One region of the Stenotrophomonas sp. YJH_SMC_43 genome, then DNA from elsewhere that is predicted to be linked to it. Evidence: predicted binding sites of a transcription regulator. Region 1 holds the regulator's gene; the other holds the start of a gene.
The links. The regulator HrcA, encoded in region 1, represses chaperone genes, less so after heat shock. The targets are predictions, from matches to a motif close to TTNGCACTCNNNNNNNNNGAGTGCNAA.
Positions count from the first base shown of each region.

Region 2: a site for HrcA is predicted at 12,323-12,349, ahead of AC5QAH_RS15060 (co-chaperone GroES). Genes of this name have one in related genera too.

Region 1 is NZ_JCAFVQ010000002.1:975,553-990,305, forward strand. Features, by position in the region: gene AC5QAH_RS11040 (SGNH/GDSL hydrolase family protein) at 1-776, opposite strand, end outside; gene AC5QAH_RS11045 (LysR family transcriptional regulator) at 874-1,791, shown strand; gene recN (DNA repair protein RecN) at 1,892-3,553, opposite strand; gene hrcA (heat-inducible transcriptional repressor HrcA) at 3,669-4,733, shown strand; gene grpE (nucleotide exchange factor GrpE) at 4,797-5,312, shown strand; gene dnaK (molecular chaperone DnaK) at 5,495-7,420, shown strand; gene dnaJ (molecular chaperone DnaJ) at 7,575-8,696, shown strand; gene AC5QAH_RS11075 (AraC family transcriptional regulator) at 8,756-9,553, opposite strand; gene AC5QAH_RS11080 (MFS transporter) at 9,626-10,825, shown strand; gene pdxY (pyridoxal kinase) at 11,414-12,322, shown strand; gene AC5QAH_RS11090 (prephenate dehydrogenase) at 12,319-13,443, shown strand; gene AC5QAH_RS11095 (hypothetical protein) at 13,671-13,865, opposite strand; gene AC5QAH_RS11100 (ABC transporter transmembrane domain-containing protein) at 13,936-14,753, opposite strand, start outside.
Region 2 is NZ_JCAFVQ010000003.1:619,138-633,890, forward strand. Features, by position in the region: gene AC5QAH_RS14985 (nuclear transport factor 2 family protein) at 1-83, opposite strand, end outside; gene AC5QAH_RS14990 (GIY-YIG nuclease family protein) at 155-421, opposite strand; glycine riboswitch at 462-551, shown strand; glycine riboswitch at 565-668, shown strand; gene AC5QAH_RS14995 (trimeric intracellular cation channel family protein) at 753-1,370, shown strand; gene AC5QAH_RS15000 (DUF5076 domain-containing protein) at 1,456-1,767, opposite strand; gene AC5QAH_RS15005 (3-deoxy-7-phosphoheptulonate synthase) at 2,053-3,126, opposite strand; gene AC5QAH_RS15010 (hypothetical protein) at 3,422-3,679, opposite strand; gene AC5QAH_RS15015 (DUF6616 family protein) at 3,792-4,130, opposite strand; gene AC5QAH_RS15020 (DNA alkylation repair protein) at 4,186-4,926, opposite strand; gene AC5QAH_RS15025 (MarR family winged helix-turn-helix transcriptional regulator) at 4,923-5,423, opposite strand; gene AC5QAH_RS15030 (sensor histidine kinase) at 5,496-6,794, opposite strand; gene AC5QAH_RS15035 (response regulator transcription factor) at 6,827-7,534, opposite strand; gene AC5QAH_RS15040 (aspartyl protease family protein) at 7,641-8,570, shown strand; gene AC5QAH_RS15045 (serine hydrolase domain-containing protein) at 8,638-9,801, shown strand; gene AC5QAH_RS15050 (hypothetical protein) at 9,875-10,141, shown strand; gene groL (chaperonin GroEL) at 10,258-11,907, opposite strand; gene AC5QAH_RS15060 (co-chaperone GroES) at 11,989-12,276, opposite strand; gene AC5QAH_RS15065 (endonuclease) at 12,628-14,418, shown strand; gene cutA (divalent-cation tolerance protein CutA) at 14,487-14,753, shown strand, end outside.

The DNA.
Region 1 (14,753 bases):
AGTGCATCGCGCTGCAAGCGGGCCAGAACCGACTCACCCATGCCGTCGCGCAGCAGCCGCCCCCCGGATATACCGGCGTTGACCACGGCGATGCCCCGCGGTGCCAGGCGCGCGGCCAGGTGGTCGGTCCAGCGCTGGTCCTGGTCGAGGCTGGCGGTGGCGCCGTCGGTGATCGAGTCGCCGATCACCACCACGCTACGTGCGCGGGCGGCGGCCTCGACCTCGATGCCGGCCAGGAACAGGCGGGCAGTGGTGCTGCTGGCCGCGCTCAGAGCCTGGGCCCGGCTCTGGTCGCCGGGCGCAGTCCAACTGGTCTGGCGGCCTTCCCAATGGAACGTCTGCACCGGCGTCGGCCCCGGCACGAAGACACTGACCTGCAGTGCCTGCCGGTCATCCGTGACCAGTGGCAGCGGATCGCTCAGCCGTTCCTGCCCGGGGGAGATCAGCACCCCGGGCTGGCCGTCGAAACTGAGCGGCTGCGGTGTGTCCCCCGCCCGGGCAGCCACGCTCGCTGCCCCGATCCGCAGCGGCTGGGTGCCGTAAGCATTGCTCAGCCGCACCCGCAGCCGAGGCCCGCCCAGGCTGATGCGCGCGGTCTGGCGGAAGGTCTGGTCATGCAACGTGGCCGGGACCAGGGTCGGGAACAGAAAATCCACGCCCCAGACCGGTTGCGGGCTGGCCTGCCAGCTGGCAACCCAGTGCGGGGCGGATGCGGCACTGGCGACGCCGGACAGGGCGAGCAGGGTGGTGGCGGTAAGGTGGCTCAGGCGGTTCATCGGGCGGTCCCGGGTGGAGGGACCACCATGGTGATTCCGTGGTTATCTGTGAACTAGACTGCGCATGGATAATCATCTGTGAACTGGATTCATTGCCATGGCGCGACCAGACATCAACCGATCCGGCGAGCTGGAAGTGTTCGTGCGGGTGATCGAGACCGGCGGCTTCTCCGCCGCCGCCCGCACCCTGGACATGACGCCCTCGGCGGTGAGCAAGCTGGTGGCCCGGCTGGAACAGCGGCTGGGCACGCGCCTGCTGCAACGCTCCACCCGCCAGCTACAGCTGACCCCGGAAGGCTGCGCGTTCTATGAACGTGGCCTGCGCGTGCTGGCCGACCTGGAGGAGGCCGAACGCTGCGCCAGCGCACATGCCGAGCCGCGCGGACGGCTGCGGGTCAATTCCAACGTGCCGTTTGGCCAGCACTTCCTGTTGCCGCTGCTGCCGGCGTTCCTGGAGCGCAACCCGCAGGTGGGCGTGGACCTGACCCTCAACGACGAGGTGATCGACCTGCTGGAGCAGCGCACCGATGTGGCGGTGCGGGCCGGGCCGCTGAAGAGCTCCAGCCTGGTGGCGCGGCGGCTGGGCGCGACGCGGATGATGATCGTGGCCGCGCCGGCCTACGCGCAGCGGCATGGGCTGCCGCGCGACGTTGAGGAGCTGCAGTCGCACAATCGGCTGGACATCGGCCATGCCCGGGCGATGCAGGGCTGGCCATTGCTGCAGGACGGACGCGAGCGGATGGTGCTGCCCAGTGGCAATGCCCGCGCCAGCAACGGTGATGCACTGCGGCAGCTGGTGCTGGGTGGTCTGGGCATGGCACGGCTGGCAGCGTTCCAGGTGCAGGCCGACATCGCTGCCGGACGCCTGCTGCCGGTGCTGGAGGAAGCCAATCCCGGTGACCTGGAAGAGGTGCACGCGGTGTTCCTGGGGCAGGGCGGCTACCTGCCGCTGCGGGTGCGCGCGTTCCTGGATTACCTGGTGGAAACGGTGGACCTGGCACGGCCCTTGGGGTGAGAGCGCCGGCGGACAGAAGCCGAGCATGGGCTCGGCTCTACATGTCGGTTTCGTTCGGGACGTTCCTGTAGAGCCGAGCCCATGCTCGGCCCGGTCGGCGTTACACCTGCAGCAGCTTGCGTGCGGCGGCGCGCGCTTCCTTGCTCACTTCCACGCCGCCGAGCATGCGTGCCAGCTCTTCCTCGCGCGCCTTGCTGTCCAGCTTTTCCACTGCGCTCTGGGTCATGCCTTCCACTGGCGCCTTGCTGACCCGGTAATGCGCGTGGCCCTTGGAGGCGACCTGTGGCAGGTGGGTCACGCACAGCACCTGGCGCTTCTCGCCGAGGGCGCGCAGCTTCTGGCCGACAATGTCGGCCACGGCGCCGCCGATGCCGGAGTCGACCTCGTCGAACACCATGGTCGGCACCGCATCCAGGTCCAGCGCGGCGACTTCGATGGCCAGCGAGATACGCGACAGTTCACCGCCCGAGGCGACCTTGCGCAGGGCGCGCGGCGGTTGGCCGGCATTGGCCGCGACCAGGAACTCCACGCGCTCGGCACCCTGCGGATCGGGCTTGCCGGCATCCTGCGGCTCCAGCTCGATCAGGAACTGGCCACCGCCCATGCCGAGCTCGGCGATGATGCCGGTGGTGGTGGCCGACAGTTCGGCAGCAGCGCTGCGACGGCTGGCGGTCAGCACTTCAGCCTGCACACGCCAGTCGGCGGCGGCCTTGTCGATCTCGCCGGCCAGGCGCTGCAGGCGTTCGTCGGCGCCGCGCAGCTGCTCCACTTCGGCGTGCATGCGCTCGCGCTGCGCGCCCAGCTCGTCCATCGGCACGCGGTGCTTGCGGGCCAGGTCGTGCAGGCGGCCGAGACGGCGCTCGTTCTCTTCGAACTGCTCCGGGTCGGCATCGAGGTCATCGTGCACCCGGTCCAGCAGCGACAGGGCTTCGTGCAGCTGGATCGAGGCGTTCTCGATCAGGCCGTCCACCTCGCCCAAGCGCGGGTCGTGTTCGATCAGGCGCGACAGCTCGTGGCGCACCTGCTGCAGCAGGTCCAGCGCGGAGCTGCCGTCATCGCCGTTGAGCTGGTTGCTGGCGGCCTGGCAGGCGCTCAGCAGGGCGCTGGCGTGGGCCTGGCGGCGATGGCTGGCACCGAGCGCCACGATCGACTCCGGCTCCAGGTCTTCGCGGTCCAGCTCGCGCAGCTGGTGTTCCAGGAAGCCGATCCGGTCACTCACGTCGCCCTGTTGCGACAGCGCCAGCGATTCATCGACCAGTGCCTGCCATGCGGCCGCGGCGCGGCGCACCTGGCGGCGCTCGTTCTCGTTGCCGGCATAGGCATCCAGCAGGGCCAGCTGCGACGGGCGCGCCAGCAGGGCCTGCTGTTCGTGCTGGCCGTGGATCTCCACCAGCAACGAGGCCAGGTCGCCCAGCTGGGCCAGGGTCACCGGGCGGCCATTGATCCACGCCCGCGAACCGCCGTCTGCACGGATCACGCGGCGCAGCTGGCATTGTTCTTCGTCGTCCAGCTCGTTGTCGGCCAGCCACTGGCGCGCGGCCTGCAGCTGGTCCAGCGTGAACTCGGCCGAAAGCTCGGCGCGCGCGGCGCCGTGGCGGACCACGCCGCTGTCGGCGCGCAGGCCGGACAGGAAGCCCAGCGCGTCGACCATCAGCGACTTGCCGGCGCCGGTCTCGCCTGAAACGACGGTCATGCCTGGCCCGAACTCCAGTTCGGTGGCGCGGACGACGGCAAAATCCTTGATCGAAAGATGTCTGAGCATGGGTAAGGGGGTATCAGCAGCCGCGCAACGCTAGCACGTGGGCGAGGGAGGTCCAATGACTTGCCAAGGTGATGCGCCGCCATTATCTAGTGTCCGTGTCTCACAGGTTGATTCCATGCACGGTTCTCCCGACCAGCTTGCCCCGCGTGCGCGCCATCTGCTGCGCACGCTGATCGCGCGTTACATCCAGGACGGTGAGCCGGTCGGCTCGCAGACGTTGGCGCGCGTGGCCGGCCTGGAGGTCAGCCCGGCCACCATCCGCAACATCCTCGGCGACCTGGAGGACCTGGGGCTGCTGGCCTCGCCGCACACCTCGGCCGGGCGCGTCCCGACCGCACACGGCTACCGGGTGTTCGTCGACAGCCTGCTGCAGATGCAGCCGCCGGGCGAGGGCGAGCTGGCCCGGTTGCGTCAGGAACTGGCTGGCGGCGGCAGCACCCAGGCCCTGCTCGGCAGCGCCTCGGAGCTGCTGTCGGCCATGAGCCACTTCGTCGGCGTGGTCAGCGCGCCGCGGCGCGAGCAGTTCGCCTTCCGCCAGATAGATTTCGTGGCGCTGGATGGGCGCCGGGTGCTGGCGATCCTGGTGTTTGCCGACAACGAGGTGCAGAACCGCGTCATCGAGACCCGCCAGGAGTTTGCGCCGGGCCAGCTGGAGCAGGTGGCCAACTACCTCAATGCCCATTTCGCCGGCCTGCCAATGGCCGAGATCCGCACCCGCCTGCTGCTGGAACTGCGCGACGCCCGGTCCGAGCTGGAGCAGCTGCTGGCGCACAGCATCGAGCTGGCCGAGCAGGCCCTGCAGCCGGCGGCCGACGACATGCTGGTGGCCGGCCAGACCCGCCTGATGGGGGTGCAGGACCTGTCCGACCTGGAGCGCCTGCGTGAACTGTTCGAGCTGTTCTCCAGCAAGCGCGAGATCCTGCAGCTGCTGGAGCGGACCATCCAGGCGCCGGGCGTGCGCATCTTCATCGGCGAGGAGACGGGGATGATGCCGCTGCAGGGCGTCTCGCTGGTCACCGCCCCGTACACCGCCAACGGCCAGGTGCTGGGCGTGCTGGGCGTGATCGGCCCCAAGCGGATGGCCTACGACCGCATGATCCCGCTGGTGCAGGCCACCGCCGATGTGCTCGGCGCGGCCTTTTCACCCGCCGGGCGCACTCCCGGAACATCCGACGCTTGAAACGCAGCATCCCGCCCACACTAGTGTGGGTGGAGGCGGAGAGTGACCGCCAGGGACCCAGACATGAACCACGAACAGCCAGATATCGAATCCCAGCAGAGTGCCGCTGATGCGGCTGCCGCCGCCGGCGTCAACGACGAAGTGGAGCGCCTGCGCGCCGAAGTCGAGCAGATCAAGGCCGATGCGCTGCGTGAGCGCGCCGACCTGGAGAACCAGCGCAAGCGCGTGGCCCGTGACATCGAGCAGGCCCGCAAGTTCGCCAACGAGAAGCTGCTCGGCGAGCTGCTGCCGGTGTTCGACAGCCTGGATGCCGGCCTGAAGGCCGCCGGCGACGACCCGCACCCGCTGCGCGAAGGCCTGGAGCTGACCTACAAGCAGCTGCTGAAGGTTGCCGCCGACAACGGTCTGGTCCTGCTGGACCCGACCGGCCAGCCGTTCAACCCGGAACACCACCAGGCCATCAGCCAGGTGCCGGCCCCGGGCGCGGCCCCCGGCAGCGTGGTGACCGTGTTCCAGAAGGGCTACCTGCTGAACGAGCGCCTGCTGCGGCCGGCGCTGGTGGTGGTGGCCGCCGATTGATTGACTGGGCCGGGTGATGCCCGGCCCCGGTCGAGCCAGGCCATGCCTGGCAAGGTTTTCCAGGCGCTGAACACAGCGTTCGGGAGATGGCTTGAATGTTCCACGAGCCTCCCCCACATCGTATTCATCCACCGGCCGAACGGCCGGACTGACCCCAACAAGCATCCTCAGGAGTCTCCCCCATGGGCAAGATCATTGGTATCGACCTCGGCACCACCAACTCGTGCGTGGCGATCATGGACGGCGGCAAGGCCCGCGTCATCGAGAATTCGGAAGGCGATCGCACCACCCCGTCGATCGTCGCCTACACCAAGGACGGCGAAGTCCTGGTCGGCGCCTCGGCCAAGCGCCAGGCCGTGACCAACCCGAAGAACACCTTCTACGCGGTGAAGCGCCTGATCGGCCGCAAGTTCACCGACGCCGAAGTGCAGAAGGACATCGCGCACGTCCCCTACAGCATCCTCGCCCATGACAATGGCGATGCCTGGGTGGCCACCAGCGACGGCAAGAAGATGGCGCCGCAGGAAATCTCGGCCAAGGTGCTGGAAAAGATGAAGAAGACCGCCGAGGACTTCCTCGGTGAGAAGGTCACCGAAGCGGTCATCACCGTGCCGGCCTACTTCAACGACAGCCAGCGCCAGGCGACCAAGGACGCCGGCCGCATCGCCGGCCTGGACGTCAAGCGCATCATCAACGAGCCGACCGCGGCCGCGCTGGCCTATGGCCTGGACAAGGGCGACAACAAGGATCGCAAGATCGTGGTGTACGACCTGGGCGGTGGCACCTTCGACGTCTCGGTGATCGAGATCGCCAACGTCGACGGCGAAAAGCAGTTCGAAGTGCTGGCCACCAACGGCGACACCTTCCTGGGCGGCGAAGACTTCGACAACCGCGTCATCGAGTACCTGGTTGAAGAGTTCAACAAGGACCAGGGCATCGACCTGCGCAAGGATCCGCTGGCCCTGCAGCGCCTGAAGGACGCTGCCGAGCGCGCCAAGATCGAGCTGTCCAGCGCCCAGCAGACCGAAGTGAACCTGCCGTACGTCACCGCTGACGCGTCGGGTCCGAAGCACCTGAACATCAAGCTGACCCGCGCCAAGCTGGAAGCGCTGGTGGACGACCTGATCAAGAAGTCGATCGAGCCGTGCCGTGTCGCCCTGAACGATGCCGGCCTGCGTTCGAGCGACATCAGCGAAGTGATCCTGGTCGGCGGCCAGACCCGCATGCCGAAGGTGCAGCAGGCGGTGACCGAGTTCTTCGGCAAGGAACCGCGCAAGGACGTCAACCCCGACGAGGCCGTGGCACTGGGTGCGGCGATCCAGGGCGGCGTGCTGGGTGGCGACGTCAAGGACGTGCTGCTGCTGGACGTGACCCCGCTGTCGCTGGGCATCGAAACCATGGGTGGCGTGTTCACCAAGATCATCGAGAAGAACACCACCATCCCGACCAAGGCCTCGCAGGTGTTCTCCACCGCCGAGGACAACCAGTCGGCCGTGACCGTGCACGTGCTGCAGGGTGAGCGCGAACAGGCCCGCTTCAACAAGTCGCTGGCCAAGTTCGACCTGTCCGGCATCGAGCCGGCGCCGCGTGGCCTGCCGCAGGTGGAAGTGTCCTTCGACATCGACGCCAACGGCATCCTGCACGTGTCGGCCAAGGACAAGAAGACCAACAAGGAACAGAAGGTCGAGATCAAGGCCGGTTCGGGTCTGTCCGAGGAAGAGATCGCACGCATGGTCGCCGACGCGGAAGCCAACCGCGAAGAAGACAAGAAGTTCCAGGAACTGGTGCAGGCCCGCAACCAGGCCGACGCCCTGATCCACGGCACCCGCAGCGCGATCACCGAGCACGGCAGCAAGGTCGGTGGCGAAGTGATCGGCAAGGTCGAGGCGGCCCTGGCCGATCTGGAAACCGCGATGAAGGGTGACGACAAGGCACAGATCGAAGCCAAGTCGAAGGCGCTGGAAGAAGCTGGCCAGTCGCTGTTCGCTGCCGCTTCGGCCGACCAGGGCGGTGCTGCCCCGGGTGCCGACGCCGGCAACGCAGGCAAGGCGCAGGATGACGTGGTCGACGCCGAGTTCACCGAAGTCAAGGACGACAAGAAGTCCTGATCCGGACCGACACGGGACGCTGGCCATCAGCGTCCCGTTGTCGCATCAGGGTCCTGACCGCCCACCGGCGTGTCGGGGCGCCCGACGCAAGAGCGGACCTGGTTCCGCTCTTCCGCTTTGACGAATCCCGACTTTCCGGAACCCGATTCACGATATGAGCAAGCGCGATTACTACGAAGTGCTGGGCGTTGCCCGCACCGCCACCGACGACGAGCTGAAGAAGGCTTACCGCCGCTGCGCGATGAAGTTCCACCCGGACCGCAACCCGGGCGATACGGCGGCCGAAGCCTCCTTCAAGGAGTGCAAGGAAGCCTACGAAGTACTGTCCGACGGCAACAAGCGCCGCATGTATGACAGCCACGGCCACGCCGCGTTCGAGCACGGCATGGGCGGCGGTGGTCCGGGCGGCCCGGACATGAACGATATCTTCGGTGATATCTTCGGCAACATCTTTGGTGGCGGCGGTGGTCCGCGCCAGGCCCGTCGCGGCGCCGACATCGGCTACGTGATGGAGCTGGACCTGGAAGAAGCCGTGCGCGGCGTCGAGCGCCGCATCGAGATTCCGACCCTGGCCGAGTGCGGCGACTGCGATGGCAGTGGCTCCGAAGACGGCAAGGTCGAGATCTGCAACGTCTGCCATGGCCGTGGCCAGGTGCGCATCCAGCGCGGCATCTTCGCCATGCAGCAGGCCTGCCACAACTGCGGCGGCCGTGGCCAGATCATCGCCAAGCCCTGCAAGACCTGCCATGGCAACGGCCGTGTCGAGGAAGACAAGGTGCTGTCGGTGAAGGTGCCGGCCGGCGTCGACACCGGCGACCGCATCCGCCTGCAGGGCGAGGGCGAAGCCGGTCCGGCCGGTACGCCGCCGGGTGATCTGTACGTGGAAGTGCGCGTGCGCGAGCATGCGATCTTCCAGCGCGATGGCGACGACCTGCACTGCGAAGTGCCGATCCGCATCTCGCAGGCCGCACTGGGCGACACCGTGCGCGTGGCCACGCTGGGCGGCGAGGCGGAGATCCGCATCCCGGCCGAGACCCAGACCGGCAAGCTGTTCCGCCTGCGTGGCAAGGGCGTACGTTCGGTGCGCAGCCGCAGCGAGGGCGACCTGTACTGCCGTGTGGTGGTGGAGACCCCGGTCAACCTCACCAACGAGCAGCGCAAGCTGCTGGAGCAGTTCGAAGCCACCTTCGTCGGCGAGGAAGCGCGCAAGCATTCGCCGAAGTCGGCCACCTTCATCGATGGCGTGAAGGGCTTCTGGGACCGGATGACGTCCTGAGTTTTTAACCCAAGCGTTGAACGCTAGCGCCGGGCCATGCCCGGCGTTTTTGTATGCCGTCAGCGGAAAAACGCCGCGGGTGTCTGCCCCAGCTGCCGCTTGAACATGCTGGTGAACGCGCTCGGGCTGTCGTAACCCATCGCCAGCGCGACATCGATGACCTTGTCGCCGACCGCCAGCCGTTCCATCGCGGCCAGCAGCCGCGCCTGTTGTCGCCACTGGCCGAACGTCATGCCCAGTTCGCTGGCGAAATGGCGCTGGATGGTTTTCACGTCCACCTGCAGCGCCTGCGCCCAATCCTGCAGCGTGGCGTCGTCGCCGGGATGCTTCTGGATGTGCTGGCAGATCCGCTGCAGGCGCGGGTCGGTGGGGGAGGGCAGGTGCAGCGGCAGCACGTCCATGCGGTGCAGCTCGTCCAGCAGCAGGCGCACCAGGCGGCCGTCGCGGCTGTCGTCCACATGCGCGGTCTCGATCAGGCTGGCGGCCAGCAGCAGCTCGCGCAGCAGCGGCGCTACCTGTACCGCAAATGCCTCGTCCGGCAGCTGCGGCGCGAAGTCCGGCTCCACGTATAGGCTACGCATGTGTACTTCCGCGATGCAGTCCACCGCATGGGCCATGCCGGCCGGCACCCAGATCGCGCGGGTCGAAGGCACCACCCAGCGGCCGCCGTCCGCACGCACCACCATCAGTCCGGACATGGCGAACACCAGCTGGTGACGGCGGTGCCGGTGGGGCGCGATGTGGGTGCCGGGCTTGTAGTGGCGGGCGCGGCAGGTCACTGGGCGGTGCACCGGAACCTCGTTCCACGGCGCAGTCTCGCGGACCGGGCAGGGGGTGTCCTTTTTGCGATATGCCATGACCCGAACGCGGCAGAAGGGAGGGGGAGGTCACCGTAGCATGCGTGGCTCGCCCCCAAACTGACTGTGTCCATGTCGACCCTGGCTTCTCCCGCAACGACCTCACGCCCGGTGGCCCCCGGCGTGCTGGCCGCCATCTCCACCTCGCATGTCGTCAACGACATGATGCAGTCGCTGATCCTGGCCATCTATCCGGTGATCAAGGGCGGCTTCAATCTCAGCTTCACCCAGATCGGCCTGATCACGCTGACCTACCAGCTCACCGCCTCGATCTTCCAGCCGTTGATCGGCATGGCCACCGACCGCCGCCCGGCGCCGTACTCGCTGCCGATCGGCATGGCTTCTACCCTGTGCGGCATGCTGCTGCTGGGCTTCGCACCGAACTACGCGGTGGTGCTGATGGCGGCGGCGATGGTCGGCATTGGTTCGGCCATCTTCCATCCGGAAGCCTCGCGCATCGCGCGGCTGGCCTCGGGCGGCCGCCATGGTTTTGCACAGTCGGTGTTCCAGGTCGGCGGCAACTTCGGTACCGCGCTGGGCCCGCTGATTGCCGCGGCGGTGATCGTGCCGTATGGCCAGCATGCCGCATCGTGGTTTGCCGGCGCCGCCCTGATCGGCATCGCGTTGCTGACCTATGTCGGCCGCTGGTATGCGCTGCATCTGGGCACCCCGCGTCCGGCCAGCGCCGCGTCGATGGCCCCGCGGCATCCGTCGCGCACCGTGGCCAAGGTGCTGGCGATCCTGCTGGTGCTGATCTTCAGCAAATACTTCTACATGGCCAGCATCGGCAGCTACTTCACCTTCTACCTGATCCATCACTTCGGCATTCCGGTGGCACAGGCGCAGCTGCATCTGTTCGCGTTCCTGGTGGCATCCGCTGCCGGTGGCTTCCTGGGTGGGCCGCTGGGCGACCGCATCGGGCGCAAGCCGATCATCTGGACTTCAATCCTGGGCGTGGCGCCGTTCGCACTGATGCTGCCGCATGCGGATCTGTTCTGGACCACGGTGCTGGCGGTGCTGATCGGCTTCGTGCTGTCGTCAGCGTTCTCGGCGATCGTGGTCTATGCGCAGGAGATGATGCCGCACCGCATCGGCATGGTGTCCGGCCTGTTCTTCGGCTTCGCCTTCGGCATGGGCGGACTGGGTGCTGCCGTGCTCGGCCTGCTGGCGGACAAGACCAGCATTGAGTACGTCTACCAGCTGACCGCGTTCCTGCCGCTACTCGGCATCGTGGCGGCGTGGCTGCCGCCATCTCGGCCTGCTGCTCACTGAGGGGGTTTGGTTTGCAGGGCTTGCAGCCCTGCACCCGCCGAAGCAACGTCAACGTCAACAGCAGAAGCTGGCTATCCGTGGGTTGGCGGGGTGGGTCCGGTTGAGGGGGACGCTGCAAGTACGTCCATGTAAGCTCGGTCGCCGCATCCATGCGGCTCACGCCCCCTCAACCGGACCCACCGCGCCTTCGACAGTTGGCCGCGATCTGTTGGAGCAGCGCTCTGCTCTGGTGGGTGTCGACCTTGGTCGACACATCTGTCAGATATCGAATGAATTCATCCACGCATGGCATGGATCTACCGTGTCGACCAAGGTCGACACCTACCAACAGCCGCAGTTACCAACAGCCGCATGAACCTGTCGAAGGCGGGGCGGTGTGGGTGGGCAGGACCGTTGGCGCCATGGATGGCGCCATCGAGCCCCCATGGATGGGTTTACGGCGTGTCCTGACCACCCACACCGCCCCGCCAACTCACGGAATGCCGCTCTGGCTTTTGCCGTTGCCGTTGCCGTTGCCGTTGCCGTTGCATAGAGCAGGTGCAGGGCTGCAAGCCCTGCCGAAAACCCCCTTGGGCGTAGAATGCGGCCATGAGCGAATTCCTTGATAACCACCTGGTCCACGGCCGCCGCCAGCGGCCCGACGGCCCGTCGCCGATCGATGTCATCTCGGTCCAGTCGCAACTTGTCTACGGCCATGCCGGCAACAGCGCCGCCGTACCGCCGATGCGCGCGCTCGGCGTGCGCGTAGCCGAAATTCCGACCGTGCTGCTGAGCAACGCGCCGTTCTACGACACCACCCGCGGTCGCGTGCTGCCCGCCGACTGGTTCGCCGATCTGTTGCGGGGCACCCACGAGCGTGGCCTGCCGCAGCGGGCGAGGATGCTCGTCTCCGGCTACTTTGGAAGCACGGCCAATGGTGCCGCCTTCGCCGACTGGCTGGACGACATCCTGCCGGCCTGCCCGCAGCTGCGTTACTGCCTGGATCCGGTGATCGGTGATACTCACACCGGCCCCTACGTGGAACCGGGCCTGGAAGCGATCTTCGCCGAGCGGTTGTTGCCGCATGCCTGGCTGGTGACCCCGAACGCCTTTGAACTGAATCGCCTGACCGGCATGCCGGCGCTCGCCGAGGCTGATGCCATCGCCGCCGCACGCACGCTGCTGGATCGTGGCCCGCACTGGGTGATCGCGCACAGCGTAGGCGGCACCCCGGGTGAACTGGTGACCCTGGCCGTTGGCCGCGAGGAGACCTGGCGCTGGACCTCGCCGCTGCTGCCGGTGGACGTGGCCGGTACCGGCGATGTGCTGATGTCGCTGGTGGTGTCGTTCCTGCTGCGCGGCGAATCGATGCAACAGGCGATCTCGCGTGCGATTGCCGGCACCCACGCGGCGCTGGAGGCGACCCTGGACAACGGCTTCGAAGAGTTCGACGTGATTGCTGCAGCGCCTGCCGCGCTGGCCGAAGGGTCGCGCTTCCGCGCCGAACGCGTGGCATGAGCGGCCTGCTCGAACGTACGCCGCGCACGGTCGGCATCATCGGCAGTGCCGGCGCCTACGGGCGCTGGCTGACCCGCTTCTTCCAGCAGCACATGCAGCTGAAGGTGATCGGCCACGATCCGGCCGATCCGGACTCGCATACGCCGGAAGAGCTGCTGGCGCAGGCCGACGTGCTGGTGTTCTCGGCGCCGATCCGGCACACGCCCGCGTTGATCGCCGAGTACGTGCGGCAGTCCGCAGGCCGTGAACGCGACCGACTGTGGCTGGACGTGACCTCGGTGAAGGAAGCGCCGGTCCAGGCGATGTTGGCCTCTCAAGCCGAAGTGGTCGGCCTGCACCCGATGACCGCTCCGCCCAAGGCGCCGACCCTGAAGGGCCGGGTGATGGTGGTCTGCGAAGCGCGGCTGCAGCACTGGCAGCCGTGGGCTGATACGCTGTGCACGGCGTTGCAGGCTGAGTGCGTGCGCGCCACGCCGCAGCACCACGACCAGATGATGGCGCTGGTACAGGCGATGGTGCATGCCACTCACCTGGCCCAGGCCGGCGTGCTGCGCCAGTACCAGCCGCAGCTGGGCGATCTGGCCGCGATGATGCCGTACCGGTCGGCATCGTTCGAGCTGGATACGGCGATCATCTCGCGCATCCTGTCGCTCAACCCGGCGATCTACGAAGACATCCAGTTCGGCAACCCATACGTAGCGCCGATGCTGGAGCGGCTGGTCGGCCAGCTGCAGTCCCTGCAGGCGCAGGTCGGGCAGGGTGACGACGGTGCACGTGCTGCATTCCGGGAGCAGCTGCTGTCGGCCAATCGCACTGCCTTCGGCGAGCAGGCGCTCGCGGACGGCAATTACACATTCGAACGCGTGGGCTATCTGCTGGCTGACCTGACCGAGCGCAATGCGTTGTCAGTGCACCTGCCGGAAGACCGGCCGGGGTCGTTGCGTGAACTGCTGAACGTGTTCGAGCAGCACCGCATCAGCCTGGCGTCGATCCATTCTTCGCGAACGCCTGGCGGCGAAGTGCATTTCCGTATCGGATTCGTGGCCGGCAGCGATCCGGCGGCGATCACCCGGGCGGCGGCCGAGGTGGACGCCAGCGGCATCGGACGGGTGCTGGGCTGAATTCATCCACAGGCGATGTGGATGGTTTCTGAGCAAAGGTGTGGATAACCGCGCGCAGCCCTTGGCAGCCAAGGCTGTCAAGATGCTTGGTGAAAAATTGACCATGCTTTTTTGTAGCGTCGAGCCATGCTCGACCGCCTTTGGCAAAAAGCATGTCGACCAAGGTCGACACCCACCAGAGCAGGGCGGAATGAAATCCGGTAGCGCCGGGCCATGCCCGGCGAACCTCAAATCGTCAACCTCAACTCGCCGCCACTGGTGGTGAACTCGCGGCCATCGCGCACCAGCGGCCGCCCATCATCCAGCTCGTAGCGCGGCGTGGCTTCGGAATGGTGCCCGCTGCCATTCGCCTCGGGCTTGAACTCGATGATGATGTGACTTTCGCCGTTGCTGTCGACGGCGGGGAACTGACGGAACGACATCGTGCACCTCCTTCAGCGGATGCTGCAGTTGCGCGGCCAGCTTGGCCGCGCCGATGTTAGCCGGACGTCATCAATCGATGAACTGCAGGCGTGCCAGTTCAGCGTACAGTCCGTCTTCGGCCAGCAGCTGTGCGTGCGTGCCCTCGGCGACGATGCGGCCCTGGTCCATCACCACGATGCGGTCGGCCTTGAGCACGGTGGCCAGGCGGTGGGCGATGACCAGCGTGGTGCGACCCGCCATCAACCGTTCCAATGCCTGCTGCACGCTGTGTTCGCTCTGTGCATCCAGCGCGCTGGTGGCTTCATCCAGCAGCAGGATCGGCGCATCCTTCAGCAGCGCACGGGCAATCGCCACACGCTGCTGCTGGCCACCGGACAGGCGGGCACCGCGCTCACCCAGCTCGCTGTCATAGCCCTGCGGCAACGCGCGCAGGAAACCGTCGGCCTCGGCCGCTCGTGCGGCATCCTCGACCTCGGCGTCGCTGGCCTGCAGGCGGCCATAGCGGATGTTGTCGCGGGCACTGGCAGCGAACAGCGTAGGCTGCTGTGGCACCAGCGCCAGCTGCGCACGCAGCTCGGCCGGGTCGACCTGGCGCACGTCGATGCCGTCCACGTCGATGTGGCCGCTGGCCGGGTCATGGAAGCGCAGCAGCATCGAAAGCACCGTGCTCTTGCCCGCCCCTGACGGACCCACCAGCGCTACGGTCTCGCCGGGGCGCACATGCAGGTTGAAGTGGTCCAGTGCGGCCTGCTCCGGTCGCTGCGGGTAGTGGAACACCACGTCGTCGAACCGGATCTCGCCACGCAGCGGTTGCGGCAGTGCATGCGGCTGGGCCGGTGCGCGGATCTCGATGTCTTCCTGCAACAGTTCGCCGATGCGGCCCATGC
Region 2 (14,753 bases), on a different contig from region 1:
GCTTCGATGGCCGCGAGGGTGGCCGGGGCGGCGGCGGGGCTTGTGCCTGCGGAAAGAGCGAACAGCAGGGCGATCGTGGACATCCGGGTCTCCAGCTCTGGGCGCGAGGCGATCATCGCACGGGCCGGGTAGCCCATCCACGCGTGGCGTGGATCTACAGGACCGGCGCCTGCAGCCAAGCCAGCTTGCGTTCGCGGGGCTGCTGCTTGAGCTGCCACTCGGCGCGGGAGGCGGCGGCCCGGTCCGGGTATTCGCGCACGGCCAGCACGCGCAGCGGCGGCCGGGCCCGGGTGTAGCGCGCGCCCTTGCCGGCCTGGTGGGCGGCGAAACGCGCCTCCACATCGGTGCTGATGCCGGCGTAATAGCTGCCATCGCGGCATTCGAGCAGGTACAGGAACCACGGGCGGAGGGACGGGGCCATGCCTGGATTATGCCGTGCTGCACTGCAGCGGATATACTGGCGCCCGAATGCAGGAGAGAGGCGCCGCGCTGGCGCCCGCCGAAGGCGCAGGCTCCCATGATCGCTCAGGCCGGTGGGCTGGAATCCCACCAACCATGCATTCGACTCGCCGAGCTGGAGAGAGGTCACCGGGCACGCCCGGGACGATCCGCCGAAGGGGCACGCGGCCCATGCCGCTGAACTCTCAGGCAAAAGGACAGCGGGAGCGGCACCGGTCATCGTCATCCCGTCATTGCGCAGGCTGTGGCGGTAGTCGCGCATGGCCGGCCCCACCGCGCCCGGAGCCTGTCCCATGCTGCTGTCCATCATCTACCTGATTGCCATTTCCGCCGAGGCCATGACTGGCGCACTGTCCGCAGGCCGCCGCCGCATGGACCTGTTCGGCGTGGTCATGATCGCCTGCGTCACCGCACTCGGTGGCGGTTCGCTGCGCGACATCCTGCTCGGCCACTACCCGCTGGGCTGGGTCAAACATCCCGAGTACCTCGGCTTCACCGTGTGTGCGGCGCTGATCGCCACCTGGGTGGCGCGCTGGATGCACCACTTCCGCCGCACCTTCCTGGTGCTCGACGGCCTGGGCCTGATCGCCTTCACCCTGATCGGCTGCTCGATCGCGCGCGAAGCCGGCCATGCGATGCCGATCGTGCTGATCGCCGGCATGCTGACCGGCGCGTTCGGCGGCGTGCTGCGCGACATCCTCTGCAACGAGGTACCACTCATCTTCCAGAAGGAGCTGTACGCGATCATCGCGCTGCTGACCGGCGCGGCCTACCTGTTGCTGCTGCACTGGGGCGTGGCCGATGCCACCGCAATCCTGTGCTGCCTCGGCGGCGGCTTCGCGCTGCGCCTGCTGGCGATCCACTACCGCTGGGAAATGCCGAAGTTCGTGTACCACGACGAAGTGCATTGAAGTTCGCGTTCTCCACGTCGCCCAGCGCTTGTTGCCGTGTTGCGTTGGGACGCTGTCTCCAGCGCCGCGGCGCCCATCTGGTCCCTCAGTGGCGGACCACGAATCCCCCCGAGCGCCCACTGGACGGCGCCCGCAGCTCTTCATCGAATGCATCCTTGATCGCGTTGATCGCCGCGCCGCGGTCCATCCCGCCACTCACGACCAGAGCATCTGCGACATGCTGGGCGACGTCTGCCAGGATGCGTCCCCACGCATGCTCCTCTCGAATGCCAGGACGATCTCCATACAGGCCAACGTTCAGCGAAGCATGCAATCCCCGTTCGGCAATCCACACGCGGATCATCTCGATGGAATCCTCATCGCGCTGTGCGGCTTCTGGAATGATCAGTTCTTTCATGGCTGCGGCCACCAAACAGGAAGTGGCATTGTGACGTGACCTGGAGCGTACGTGGAGCGGATCTTCTACAAAGCCCCGCGCTTCGCGGGCTCGACGCTACATGAAGGCCCCATCCATCGTTCTCACCACCCCGGCGATGTACCTGGCGCTGTCGCTCATGCGCAGCGCCAGGCGCATCGCCGGTGCAGATGGGCCGGTCTCCAACTCCGACCGGCCCTGATCGCGGCCGCACCCCCGCAGGCGCTGGCCGCCATCCACACACGTGCCGCACTCAAGCGGCTTCCATCAGGCGGCTTCGGACACCTTCACTTCACGGCGGGCGCGCACGGCCGCGGCCAGCCGCTCCAGCACCGTCACGGTGGTGTCCCAGTCGATGCAGCCATCGGTGATGCTCTGCCCGTAGACCAGCGGTTGGCCTTCCACCAGTTCCTGGCGACCACCAACCAGATGGCTCTCGATCATCACGCCAACGATGCGTTGTTCGCCGTCTTCCAGCTGAACGGCGATGTCGTCGATCACCTTCGGCTGGTTCTCCGGATTCTTCAGGCTGTTGGCATGGCTGGCGTCGATCATCAGGCGCGCTGGCAGCTTGGCCTTGGCCAGCACCTGGCAGGCCTCGGCAACACTGCCTGCGTCGTAGTTCGGCTGCTTGCCGCCGCGCAGGATCACATGGCAATCCGGGTTGCCGGTGGTCGACACGATGGCGGTTCCGCCCTGCTTGGTGACCGACAGGAAGTGATGCGGATTGGACGCCGCACCCACTGCGTCAGCGGCGATCTTCACGTTGCCATCGGTGCCGTTCTTGAAGCCGACCGGGCACGACAACCCCGAGGCCAGCTCGCGATGCACCTGGCTTTCAGTGGTGCGTGCGCCGATCGCGCCCCATGCCACCAGGTCGGCGATGTACTGCGGCGAGATCACGTCAAGGAACTCGACACCGGCCGGCAGGCCCAGCTTGTTGATGTCGCGCAGCAGGCCGCGTGCGATGCGCAGGCCCTTGTCGATCCTGAAGCTGCCGTCCAGGTCCGGATCGTTGATCAGGCCCTTCCAGCCCACCGTGGTGCGCGGCTTCTCGAAGTACACGCGCATGACGATTTCCAGTTCGCCGGCCAGCGCGTCGCGCAGCGGCTTCAGGCGCTGGGCGTACTCGATGGCGGCCTTCGGGTCGTGGATCGAGCACGGGCCTACCACCACTGCCAGGCGGTCGTCGCGGCCATGCAGGATCTGGTGCAGGGCCGCGCGCGAGGCGCTGACGGTGTCGGAGGCTTCATCGTCACAGGGCAGCATCGCCAGCAGCTGGGCAGGCGGTGTCAGCGGTTCGATGGTGCGGATACGCAGGTCGTCGGTGTGCGGGGGCATTGCGGGAGATCTCCGGAACGTTGGGGGTCCCCAGCGTGGCGGCATGAAAAAAGCCGCCAGGTTCGCTGGCGGCTTTCGGGAATGCGTCTGAAGCTTTCTTCAGGGTGAGCGCAATCCTTCCTCCGCCGGTGGCTTCGGAAAGTAATACCAGTAAAAGCTGGTGGGGGCTGCGTTCATGGGATCTATTGATAGCACAGCTTTTGCGCAGTGCAAAATGTTTCATACGCAACTGGGGACGCGGTTCAGCGAGATGCGCGCCAGCCCGGCCTACGCGGCGGCAACCACGCAAAGTCGCTCATTTGCCATGCACTTCCACGTCCAGCAGCAGGCCCTCATGGATGTCGGCCCAGCGTTCCAGCACGCGATCCAGTTCCCGCCGGGCCTCGTCCAGCTGCTCGGGGTTGAGCAGGGAACGCGCGGTGTAGAGGTCGGAAACCAACCGCCGCAGGGCCGATTCCTGGATGGCCACCGACGGCCCCTCCAGCCCCGGCAACTGCAACGCCGGGCTGTCGCCAAGAGGGCCGAACAACGTGACCTGGAGCGTGCTCTGCATGATCGACTTCCCTGCGGATGGACATGGGCAATGTCCTGTTTACCGCGTCCGGGTGACAGGCGCATGTGCCACCCATGCCGAGGACCGGGATCTGCCGGCGTCTGCCGCCCCGCTACAAGGCGGCCAGGTCGGCCAAGTGCTGGGCCATGCTGTCCATCGCGCCTACCGCATGGGTGGTGGTGAAGTACTCATGCCAGCCGGTAGCGGCAATGCCAGCCACCAGCGCATCGACCTCCTCGCGGCTCGCGCAGCGCCAGACCGCATAGAACTGTTCATCGCTGCTATGCGGTACGTCCCTGGCAATGCGGCCCATCGCCAGCGGCGTGATGCGGGCTGGATCGAACTGCTGCATGCCGGCGCCAATACGGGCGAAGAAGGCATTCCGCTGCTCGGGCGGCAGTGTGGTCCAGGCCGGCGTGGCGGTATAGAGCTCGATGAAGGTGTGCGACATGGTGGTTCTTCCTTGAGGTTGACGGGGTTGCGGGTTTGTCGGCCAGCATCCGGCACTACCGGAGCGAGCGCAGTGCGCGTTTGCGGATGTAGGCGTTGGCGTCGCTGTGGCGCTCGTGCTGCCAACGCGTGCACAGCACGCGCAGCCACTTCGGCTGAGTCTTGCCGGCATCATTGAGCCAGTTGCCGACCGAATCCTGCACGTAGCGTTCCGGGTCGTCAGCCAGTGCTTCCAGCATCGGCAATGCATGTTCAGGGTGCTGCTTGAACAGCGCGATATGTGTGGCCCAGACACCGCGCGGACGCAGTGCTTCGCAGGCGAAGCGGCGCAGGTACGGCGAAGTTTCCTGTGTCCACGGTTGCAGGTACTCAAGCGCCTGCATCGGCGCGGCAACGATGTCCGTGCGTAGCGCCAGCCACGCCCATTCGCGCACACCGAAGTGTGGATCGTCGGCCAGCGTGCGCATCTGCTGCAGCTTCTCTGCCAACGTCGCGCGGGCATCGCTGCCGATCAGGTAGCAGGCCCAGCCGCGCACGGTGTCGGACGCATGGTCCTGCCATTGCACGGGATCGCCCTGCCCCGCCTCACGCAGCAGTTGCGCAGCCAAGGCCATGCGCAGTGTGATGCCCTTGCCTGAGGCATCCTGCATGCGTTGCAGCGCTTCCGGTGCAAGCGCAGGCGCCACCACCTGCAGCAGCGCGGCGAAATCCACTGCCAGGCATTCGGCCAGATGGGTGGTGGGGGCATGGCCGGTGTTGAGTGCATGCAGCCGTTGCGCCGCGATCGCCGGGCTCATGCTGCAGGCTCTCGTCCGGCATCGGTGTGCTGCCAGACCTTATGCAGCAATCGCGACAGGTGCTGCTGTTCTTCCGCGTCCAACCCGCTGAACAAGCCCCCTATCCATTGCGTGTGCTGGTTGAACAGCGTCTCGGCCAGGCACTTCCCCTGTGTGGTCAGCACGATCTGCAGGCGCCTGCCGTCTTCGGCGTCACTGCGCCGCTGCAGCAGCCCTTCGCGCTGCAGGCCATCAATCAGGCCACTGATCGTGGCGCGGGTGACACCTGCGCGCTCGGCCAGTTCATGCGGAGGCAGCGTGCCACCCGCGCCGTGCAGCAGGAAAAGCACGATGAAACGCCCTTCACTGAGCCCGTGCGGCGCCAGGCGCGTGGCGCAGTCGCGGTCGATGGCCGATGACAGCGACAGCAGCTGGAAACACAGGCGCAGCTGCGCGACGCCGGTATGGCCGCGTCGTTGCGCTTCATCCAGAAGGGCACTGTGCTTGGCTTCCAGCATGGCTCTCTCCAACATGATTAGGCGCCTAATCATATTGCAAAACAAGGCTCCAACGCCAGTATCAAGGCGATATCAGGAAACCGGCCCCAGCAGCAGGCGTGCGATCAGTCCGCCGCCGTCACGCTGCAGCAGCAGAAGCTCGCCCCCATGCCGTCGTGCGACGTTGGCCGCCACCGCCAGGCCCAGGCCGGTCCCTCCTGTGGCGCGGCTGCGCGAGCTCTCGCTGCGTTGGAAGGGTTGCAGCAGGCGTGCGCGGTCGTCCTCGGCGATGCCCGGACCGCGGTCCATCACATCCAGCTGCATGCGACTGCCTTCCATGGCGATGTGCAGGTCTACGGCACCGGCGTAGCGGTCTGCGTTGTCGATGAGGTTGTCGATCGCCCGCCGCAGCAGGAGCGCGTCGCCCTGCCACGGCAAGGTGTCCGGTCCCTCGATGGAGATCTCGACGCCGCGCAGCAGGGCACCCTGCACGCATTCCTCCAGCAACGCGGCAAGGTCCAGCGGCCGTAACTGCAGTGGTTGCAGTTCGCCGCGTGCGTAGTCGAGCACCTGCTCGATCATCGTATCCATGCGTTCGATGTCGGCCACCATCCGCGCCGCCTGCGGTGGCGGTGCGAACTCCGCACGCAGACGCAGGCCGGTCAACGGCGTGCGCAGGTCGTGCGCTACTGCGGCCAGCATGCGCGTCATGTCCTGGGCCTGTTCGCGCAGGCGCACGCGCCCGGTGCTGATCGCTGCAGCCAATATCTGTACTTCGCGTGGGCCGTCGTCCGGCAATGGTGTTTCGGCCTGCAGGTCCACACGTGCACTGGCATCGGCCAAGCGTCGTAGTGGACGCACCAGCCGGATCGATGCCCACGCCGCCAGCGGCGCCAACAATAAGGCACCGCCCAGCAGCGCCAGCACGACCTGCCGGCGCCACGCCGCCAGATCGCTGTGGTCACTACCCACCACCTGCCATCGGCCATCGGCCTGGCGCATGCCCAGTTCAAACGGCGGCCATTGCATCGCGGTCAGCAGCGCGGCCTGCGCCTTCAGTACACCGACCCGCGCCGTGGCGTCGAGCACAGCGCCGCCTTCGATGACCTGCACATCAGGCGCCTTGCCCTGTCCGCTCCAGACCAGGCGCACCTCCTTCGCCGGCAAACCCATCTGCAGCGCCGCCAACTGGGTGAGCCAGTCACTGGCACTGCCCTGTGGTGGCGCATCCTGCGTCGCCAGATGCAGGCCCAGTGGTGCCGCGGCCTGTTCCCCTCGCAGCACCTGCACGGCCTGGTCCAACCGCATCGGTGGCGGCGCGGGCCGAGGCATCCACCCAACCACCGCCACGCTGACCAGCGTCGCCAGCAGCAGGCTGGCCAGGGCCAGCATCGTGATCCAACGCGCGGTCGGCCACCGGCTGCTCACAGCAGCTGTACCTCGGCGTCGAAGCGATAGCCTTCGCCACGCGATGTCTGCACCAGCGATTCCGCACCGGGTGAAGCCTGCCCGAGCTTGCGGCGCAGGCGGCTGATCGCCAGGTCGACCGCGCGGTCGACGCTGTCACTGGGCTCGCCACGGCTCAGCTGCAGCAGCTGCTCGCGCCCCAGCACCCGCCCGGGGCGTTCGGCCAGCGCCAGCAACAAGCTGAATTCACCACGGCTGAGCACCAGCTCGTTGCCATCCGGGGCCAGCAGGCGACGTTGTTCCGGCAGCAACCGCCAACCAGAAAAGCGCAGTTCACTGGCGACCTGCGCGCGCAGCTTGTCCTGCCGGCGCAGCAGCGCACGTACCCGCGCCAGCAGCTCGCGCGGATCGAACGGTTTGGCCAGATAGTCGTCCGCGCCCATCTCCAGGCCGATCACCCTGTCCGGTGCGCTGCCCATCGCCGACAACATCAGGATCGGGATCGCCCGCGCCTGCAATCGGCGGCAGACCGAAAGTCCATCCTCGCCGGGCATCATCCAGTCAAGCACGATCAGGTCCGGACGTTCGACCTGCAGCAGCACATCCAGCGCCGCTGCGTCGGCAGCCACTCGCACCTGGTAGCCGTGCAGCAGCAGGCAATCGGCGATGGCATCACGGATGCTGGCGTCGTCATCGACAACGAAGACACGGGCGGGAGTCGTCATGCGGGCAGTATCAGGCAGGTCTGTATCAGGACGGTATCAACGCCGATATTCCCGCGATACGCCGCTGCGCGCCAATGGTCACCCATGATCACTGCGGAGACTTCCCTTGCGCCTCATCCCATTCTTCCTGCTTGCTGCCCCGCTGCCTGCGCTGGCGTCCGATCCCCCCGAACACATCCTGCCGATGTGGATGCAGGGCGGTCATCCGGCCGTGGCCGTGTCGCTGGACGGGCGTGCCGAACCGCTGCGCTTCGTGGTCGACAGCGCGGCAGGCGCCACTCTGGTCGATGACCGCGTCGTGCGGCGCTATGGTCTGGAGGATGCGGATGCAGAGGTATCACAGGCCCAAGGGGCAAGTGCAGCTTCCGCGCGGCTGCAGCGCATACGCAGCACGTCCTGGCAGCTGGGCAGCTGGCAGCTGCAGGCCCAAGCCATGAAGGTCGATCTATCGTCGTTGCCGAAGGGCGATGATCCGGCCATTGACGGCTTGATCGGCAACGATCTGACCGGACGCTGGGACACCCGTTGGGACTTCGGCCGCAATCAACTGGCGCTGTGGACACCCGGTGGATTGAACCTGGAAGGACCGGGTTGCCAGCCCAATGCGCTGCCCGGCCGCACTGACGGCCTGCGCCAGTTCGGCTTCATCAGGCTTGCACTGGGCGCGCCCGCGGTGGACGCCATCGCCGTGGTCGACACCGGTGCCGCGCAGACCATCCTCAACGCCGAAGCAGCCCGCGCACTGGGGCTGCGCACCGACGGCAGCGACGCGCGGGTGCGGGTGCGTGAAAAGGGCACCGAAGGCCTGGGCGGCGGAAAGCAGGCAACCTGGCTGTACACCCTGCCCGGCATGACCGGCAGCGGCTGGCAGCACCCGTCGATGGAGGTCCGCATCAGCGAACTGCCAGTGTTCAAGGCGATCGGCCTGGAGGGTCGGCCGGCGCTGATCCTTGGTGCGGATGCAATGCGTGGCGGCCAGGTGGACATCGGTGCCGGCGCGGCCCGGATCTGCCTGCGCCGGCCGCAGGCCAGCTGACATCTGGCAATGACGCCAGCGGCAGCCTGGCGTAGCATCACCGTGCGCCCCACCAGGAGTTCCACGCATGTGCCGTGCCACCCTGATGTTGCTGACGCTGCTCCCGCTGGCGGTACTGGCCGCGCCGCCACCCGTGCCCTCGCCCACTCGCATCGATGCCGAAGCACAGCGGCTGATGCAGGCGGCCCACGCGCGCGGCATGGCGCTGGCGGTGATCGATGGCGGCAAGGTGGTGCATGTGGCCGCCTACGGTGAACGCAACGCCGCAGGCGAGCCGCTGCGCACCGACACCGTGATGTACGCTGCGTCACTGACCAAGATGGCTTTCGGCCACCTGGTCGCACAGCTGGCGCAGGACGCGCGGATCGATCTGGATGCGAGCATCGCTACCGCCCTGGACAAACCGCTGCCGGACTATCCACCGGAACCGAAGAAGTACGCCGACTACAGCGTGCTGGCCGGCGATGCCCGCTGGCGCCAGCTCACCCCGCGCCTGCTGCTCAACCATTCCAGTGGCTTTGCCAACTTCGGCTTCCTGGAGCCCGATGGGCGCCTGAAGTTCCACTTTGATCCGGGTAGTCGATATGGGTATTCCGGAGAGGGACTGATCCTGCTGCAGTTCGTGATCGAACGCGGGCGGCTGGGCGAGGATGTGGGCGCGTTGATGCAGCAGCGGGTGTTCGACCGCTTCGGCATGACCCGCACCAGCATGATGTGGCGCGAGGATTTCGCCGCCAACCTGGCCGATGGCTGGACGGCGGAAGGTGTGGCCGAACCGCATGATGAGCGCAGCCGCGTACGTGCGGCAGGGTCCATGGATACCACCATTGCCGACATGGCCCGCTTCGCCGCCGGTTACGTGCGTGGCGACGGGCTATCCGCACCGATGCGCAGGGAGCTGGTGCGGCCGCAGCTGCCCATCACCACGGCCAGCCAGTTCCCCACCCTGCAACCGGAGTTGCCGAAGGCGCAGCAACGCAAGGACCTGGCGGCAGGTCTGGGCGTGGTGACGTTTCTCGGCCCGCAGGGCGCAGGCTTCTACAAGGGCGGCCACGACGATGCAGTGGGCAACACGCTGGTATGCGTGGAGCAGCACCAGCGCTGCGTGGTGATCCTGGGCAACGATGTGCGGGCAGAGGCGGCCTTCCCGGCCCTGGTAGCGTTTGTGCTGGGCGACACCGGCGTGCCGTGGCAGTGGGAGTACGGCGCGGCGAAGGCGTTCGTCAGATGATCGAAGCGTTGCCGTTGCACACAGGTCCCGCAGTCGTGCAGCATGCAGACACGGACGCAATGCAGGAGACAGGATGAATCGCCCAGAGATCGATGCCATTGCCGAAGCGGTGTTGCAGCCGGATGCACGGCGCCTGCGCATCGCCGCACGCCATCGCCAGGCTGCACATCGGCAGCGGCGGCAGCGGGTGGGCGCCGGCGCCAGCCTGATCGGCATGGCGGCGGGCCTGCTGCTTGCGCCGATCACGGAGCTGCCGTGGGTACAGGGCATGATCGCGGGTGGCGCGCTGGCCCTGCTGGCGGCCCACCTGTGGCTGCAGCGGCGCGAGGGCCGCGCGTAGATACCCGCCTGGGAGCGGTATCCACGCATGGCGTGGATCTGATTCGATTCCGACCGGCCCCAAAAAAAAACCCCGCCTTCCGGCGGGGTTTTTCATTGCATCGGTAACGCGGGGACTTAGAAGTCCATGCCGCCCATGCCACCCATGCCGCCCATGCCACCGGCGCCGCCCATGGCCGGCTCGTCCTTCTTCGGAGCTTCGGCAACCATGGCTTCGGTCGTGATCATCAGGCCAGCGATCGAGGCCGCGTTCTGCAGCGCCGAACGGGTCACCTTGGTCGGGTCCAGGATGCCGAACTGCAGCATGTCGCCGAACTCGCCGGTGGCGGCGTTGTAGCCGAAGCTGCCGGTGCCTTCCTTGACCTTGTTGATGATGACCGACGGTTCTTCACCGGCGTTGGCCACGATTTCGCGCAGCGGGGCTTCCATCGCGCGCAGGGCGATCTGGATGCCGTGGTTCTGGTCTTCGTTGGTACCCTTCAGGCCGGCCAGCGCGGTGACCGCACGGACCAGGGCAACGCCGCCGCCCGGGACCACGCCTTCTTCAACGGCTGCACGGGTCGCGTGCAGGGCGTCGTCGACGCGATCCTTCTTTTCCTTCATTTCGATTTCGGTCGAAGCGCCGACCTTGATCACGGCAACGCCGCCGGCCAGCTTGGCCACGCGTTCCTGCAGCTTCTCGCGATCGTAATCGGAGGAGGTGTCCTGGATCTGGGTCTTGATCTGCGCCACGCGTGCATCAACGTTGGCCTTGTCACCCACGCCATCGATGATGGTGGTGTTTTCCTTGGAGACCTGCACCTTCTTGGCGCGGCCCAGGTCCTTGATGGTGGCCTTTTCCAGCGACAGGCCAACTTCTTCGGAGATCACGGTGCCGCCGGTAAGCACGGCCATGTCTTCCAGCATCGCCTTGCGACGGTCGCCGAAGCCCGGAGCCTTGACGGCCACGACCTTGACGATGCCACGGATGGTGTTGACCACCAGGGTCGCCAGCGCTTCGCCTTCGACTTCTTCGGCAACGATCAGCAGCGGCTTGCCGGCCTTGGCGACGCCTTCCAGCACCGGCAGCAGGTCACGGACGTTGGAGATCTTCTTGTCGTGCAGCAGGATGAACGGGTCATCCAGGTCAGCAGTCTGCGACTGCTGGTTGTTGATGAAGTACGGGGACAGGTAGCCGCGGTCGAACTGCATGCCCTTGACCACGTCCAGCTCGTTGTCCAGGCCCGAGCCTTCTTCAACGGTGATCACGCCTTCCTTGCCGACTTCCTTCATCGCGTCAGCGATGATCTGGCCGATCGACTCGTCCGAGTTGGCCGAGATGGTGCCGACCTGGGCAATCGCCTTGTCGTCGGCGGTCGGCTTGGAGATGGTCTTCAGCTCGGCAACGGCGGCCACGACGGCCTTGTCGATACCGCGCTTGAGGTCCATCGGGTTCATGCCGGCGGCAACAGCCTTGGCACCTTCGCGGATCAGGGCCTGGGCCAGCACGGTGGCGGTGGTGGTGCCGTCGCCGGCGTCGTCGTTGGTGCGCGAAGCAACTTCCTTCACCATCTGCGCGCCCATGTTCTCGAACTTGTCAGCCAGTTCGATTTCCTTGGCGACGGAGACGCCGTCCTTGGTGATGGTCGGCGCGCCGAAGCTCTTTTCCAGCACGACGTTGCGGCCCTTCGGGCCCAGGGTGGCCTTGACGGCATTGGCGAGAACGTTGACGCCGCGCACCATGCGCGAACGGGCGTCTTCACCGAAACGAATATCCTTGGCAGCCATTGCGATTACCTCGATGTTTGCGCCGGGCCGGGCCCGGCGACGAAAAGGGATGTCTTACAGAAAAGCAGGTCGCGCCGAGGCTCAGCCGATGATGGCGAGCACGTCGTCTTCGCGCAGGACCTTGTACTCGACGCCTTCGCTCTTGTACGAGCTGCCGGCGTACTGGCCGTAGATGACCTTGTCGCCAACCTTCAGCGACGGCGCGCGCACGTTGCCGTTGTCCAGCGGCTTGCCCGGGCCGACGGCCACAACTTCACCCTTGGTGGACTTTTCCTTGGCCGAGTCGGGGATGACGATGCCACCGGCGGAGATTTCGTCGGCTTCGATCGGCTTGACCACAACGCGGTCGTGCAGCGGCTTGATGCTCATGAGAGACCTCTTAAGTTATTGATTGGTCTGAAAAAGTCCGGCGATGTTAGCAGTCACACCAGGCGAGTGCCAGCAACGCGCGTGAAAAAGCCCGACAAGTCGGGAGCACGACAGAGATGGAGACCTCCACAGGCCTTTCAAGGGCCGATCCCGAAATTTTTCTCCGGACCCGGAAACCTCCTTCCCTGCGTGGACGCCTGTATAGGGATGCAACGCGGCAAGCCAAGGGGGGAACGGGTGACATTTGGTGACCAATGTCCCACTGTCAGATATCTGACGTTCATTTACGACAAAGTGTCACTGGATCGGCCTTAGGCTCGGCCGCGCATTCCCAATCACAAGGAGTTGTCGATGCGATTGCTGTCCCCGCTTGCCGCCGCCTGCCTGCTGGCGCTGGCCGCCGCGCCGGCCCAGGCCGAGGTCTTCATCAACGAACTGCACTACGACGACAGCACCGCCGCCGGTGACGTCGGCGAAGCGATCGAGGTCGTAGCCACCGCCGGTGAGGATCTGTCCGGCTACCGCCTCTACCTCTACAACGGCAGCAACCCTTCTGCCGCCACGGTTTACGCCAACAACCCGGTTCCGGCCGGCACCGCCGCCGGTTGCGGCAGCGCCACCCTGGCCGTGGTCAGCTACCCGACCAACGGCCTCCAGAACGGCCCGAACGACGGCATCGCCCTGGTCGATGCCAGCGGCAAGGTGGTCCAGTTCCTCAGCTACGAGGGCGCCATCACCGCCTCCGGTGGCCCTGCCGCCGGCATGACCAGCCAGAACATTCCGGTGGCCGAGACCAACAGCACAGCGCCGGGCACCTCGCTGCAGCTGACCGGCAGCGGCAGCCAGTACGCCCACTTCACCTGGGCCGAGTCGGCCAGGCAGACCTTCGGCAGCTGCAACAACGGCCAGACCTTCAGCGGTGGTGGCACCCCGGGTCCGAACACGCCGCCGTCGGTGTCTACCACCACCCCGGCACAGGGCAGCAGCACCTTCCCGGCCGCCGCCGACCTGGAAGTGGTGTTCAGCGAGACGGTGAACCTGGCCAGCGGCGCCTTCGCCCTGAGCTGCGGCACTTCCGGCAGCGTGCCGCTGACCTACCCGGCCAGCGGTCGCAACGTGAAGCTGTCCACCAATACCGCGCTGGTGGCCGGTGAAGCCTGCCGCTTCGATATCCGCGCCGCGCGCATCACCGACCTGCAGGGCGCACACCCGGCCGCCGACAGCCGTATCGCCTTCACCGTGGCCAGCACCGGCGGCAACCCCGACCCGGGCAATCCGGGCGTACCGGCCGGCTACTACTCCAAGGTCAACACCAGCAGCCCCAGCCAGCTGCGCTGCTCGCTGCACGCCACCATCAAGGGCCACACCGCCTACCCGTACAGCGGCTCGGGCACCAGCACCTGGACCATCCTGGAAATCGCCGACGAGGATCCGAACAACAGCGGCAGAATCCTGGATGCGTACCGCAACCGCAGCTACGCCAAGGTGACCGACCGCGCCGGCAGCGGCGGCGGCCTGAAGTACAACCGCGAGCACACCTGGCCGAACTCGCTGGGCTTTGCCAGCACCACCGGCGACAAGGGCCTGCCGTACGCGCCGTACACCGACACCCACATGCTGTACCTGACCGATGCGCAGTGGAACGCCGACCGTGGCAACAAGCCGTTCGGCAAGTGCGACGCCAACTGCGGCGAGCGCGCCACCGAGGCCAACAACGGCCAGGGCGGCGGCAGCGGCGGTTACCCGGGCAACTCCAACTGGGTACGCACGCCGGACGGCAACACCGGCACCTTCGAGGTGTGGGGCAAGCGCAAGGGCGACATGGCGCGTGCGGTGCTGTACATGGCCATCCGCTACGAGGGCGGCAAGGATGCGGCGACCGGCCAGTCCGAGCCGGACCTGGAGCTGACCGACGACCGCAGCAAGATCGTCAAGACCAGCAGTTCGCCGGCCTACATGGGCCTGCTGTCCACGCTGATCGACTGGCACCTGTCCGATCCGCCGGATGATGCCGAACGTGCGCGCAATGACGTGATCTTCAGCTTCCAGGGCAACCGCAATCCGTTCATCGACCACCCCGAGTGGGCGACCCCGGGCCTGTTCACCTCGGCCAAGCCGGCTACCTGCCAGCTGGCCAACTGACCGCGCAACGCAGCGGTCCACTGCCGCCGCCGGGCCCTGACCCGGCGGCGGCCCTATACTCGACGGTCATGTCGACCGTCGATCCCGTGCTGCTGCTGTTGACCACCTGCCCGGACCGGGCCAGTGCCGAGCGCATCGCGCACGCGCTGGTCGGCGAGCGCCTGGCCGCGTGCGTGACCCGCCTCGATGGCGCGCAGTCGACCTACCGCTGGCAGGGCGAGGTGACCACCGACGCCGAGCTGCAACTGCTGGTGAAGACCACCGCAAGCCGCGTCGATGACGCGATTGCCCGGATCGTCGAACTGCATCCGTATGAACTCCCGGAGTGCATCGCG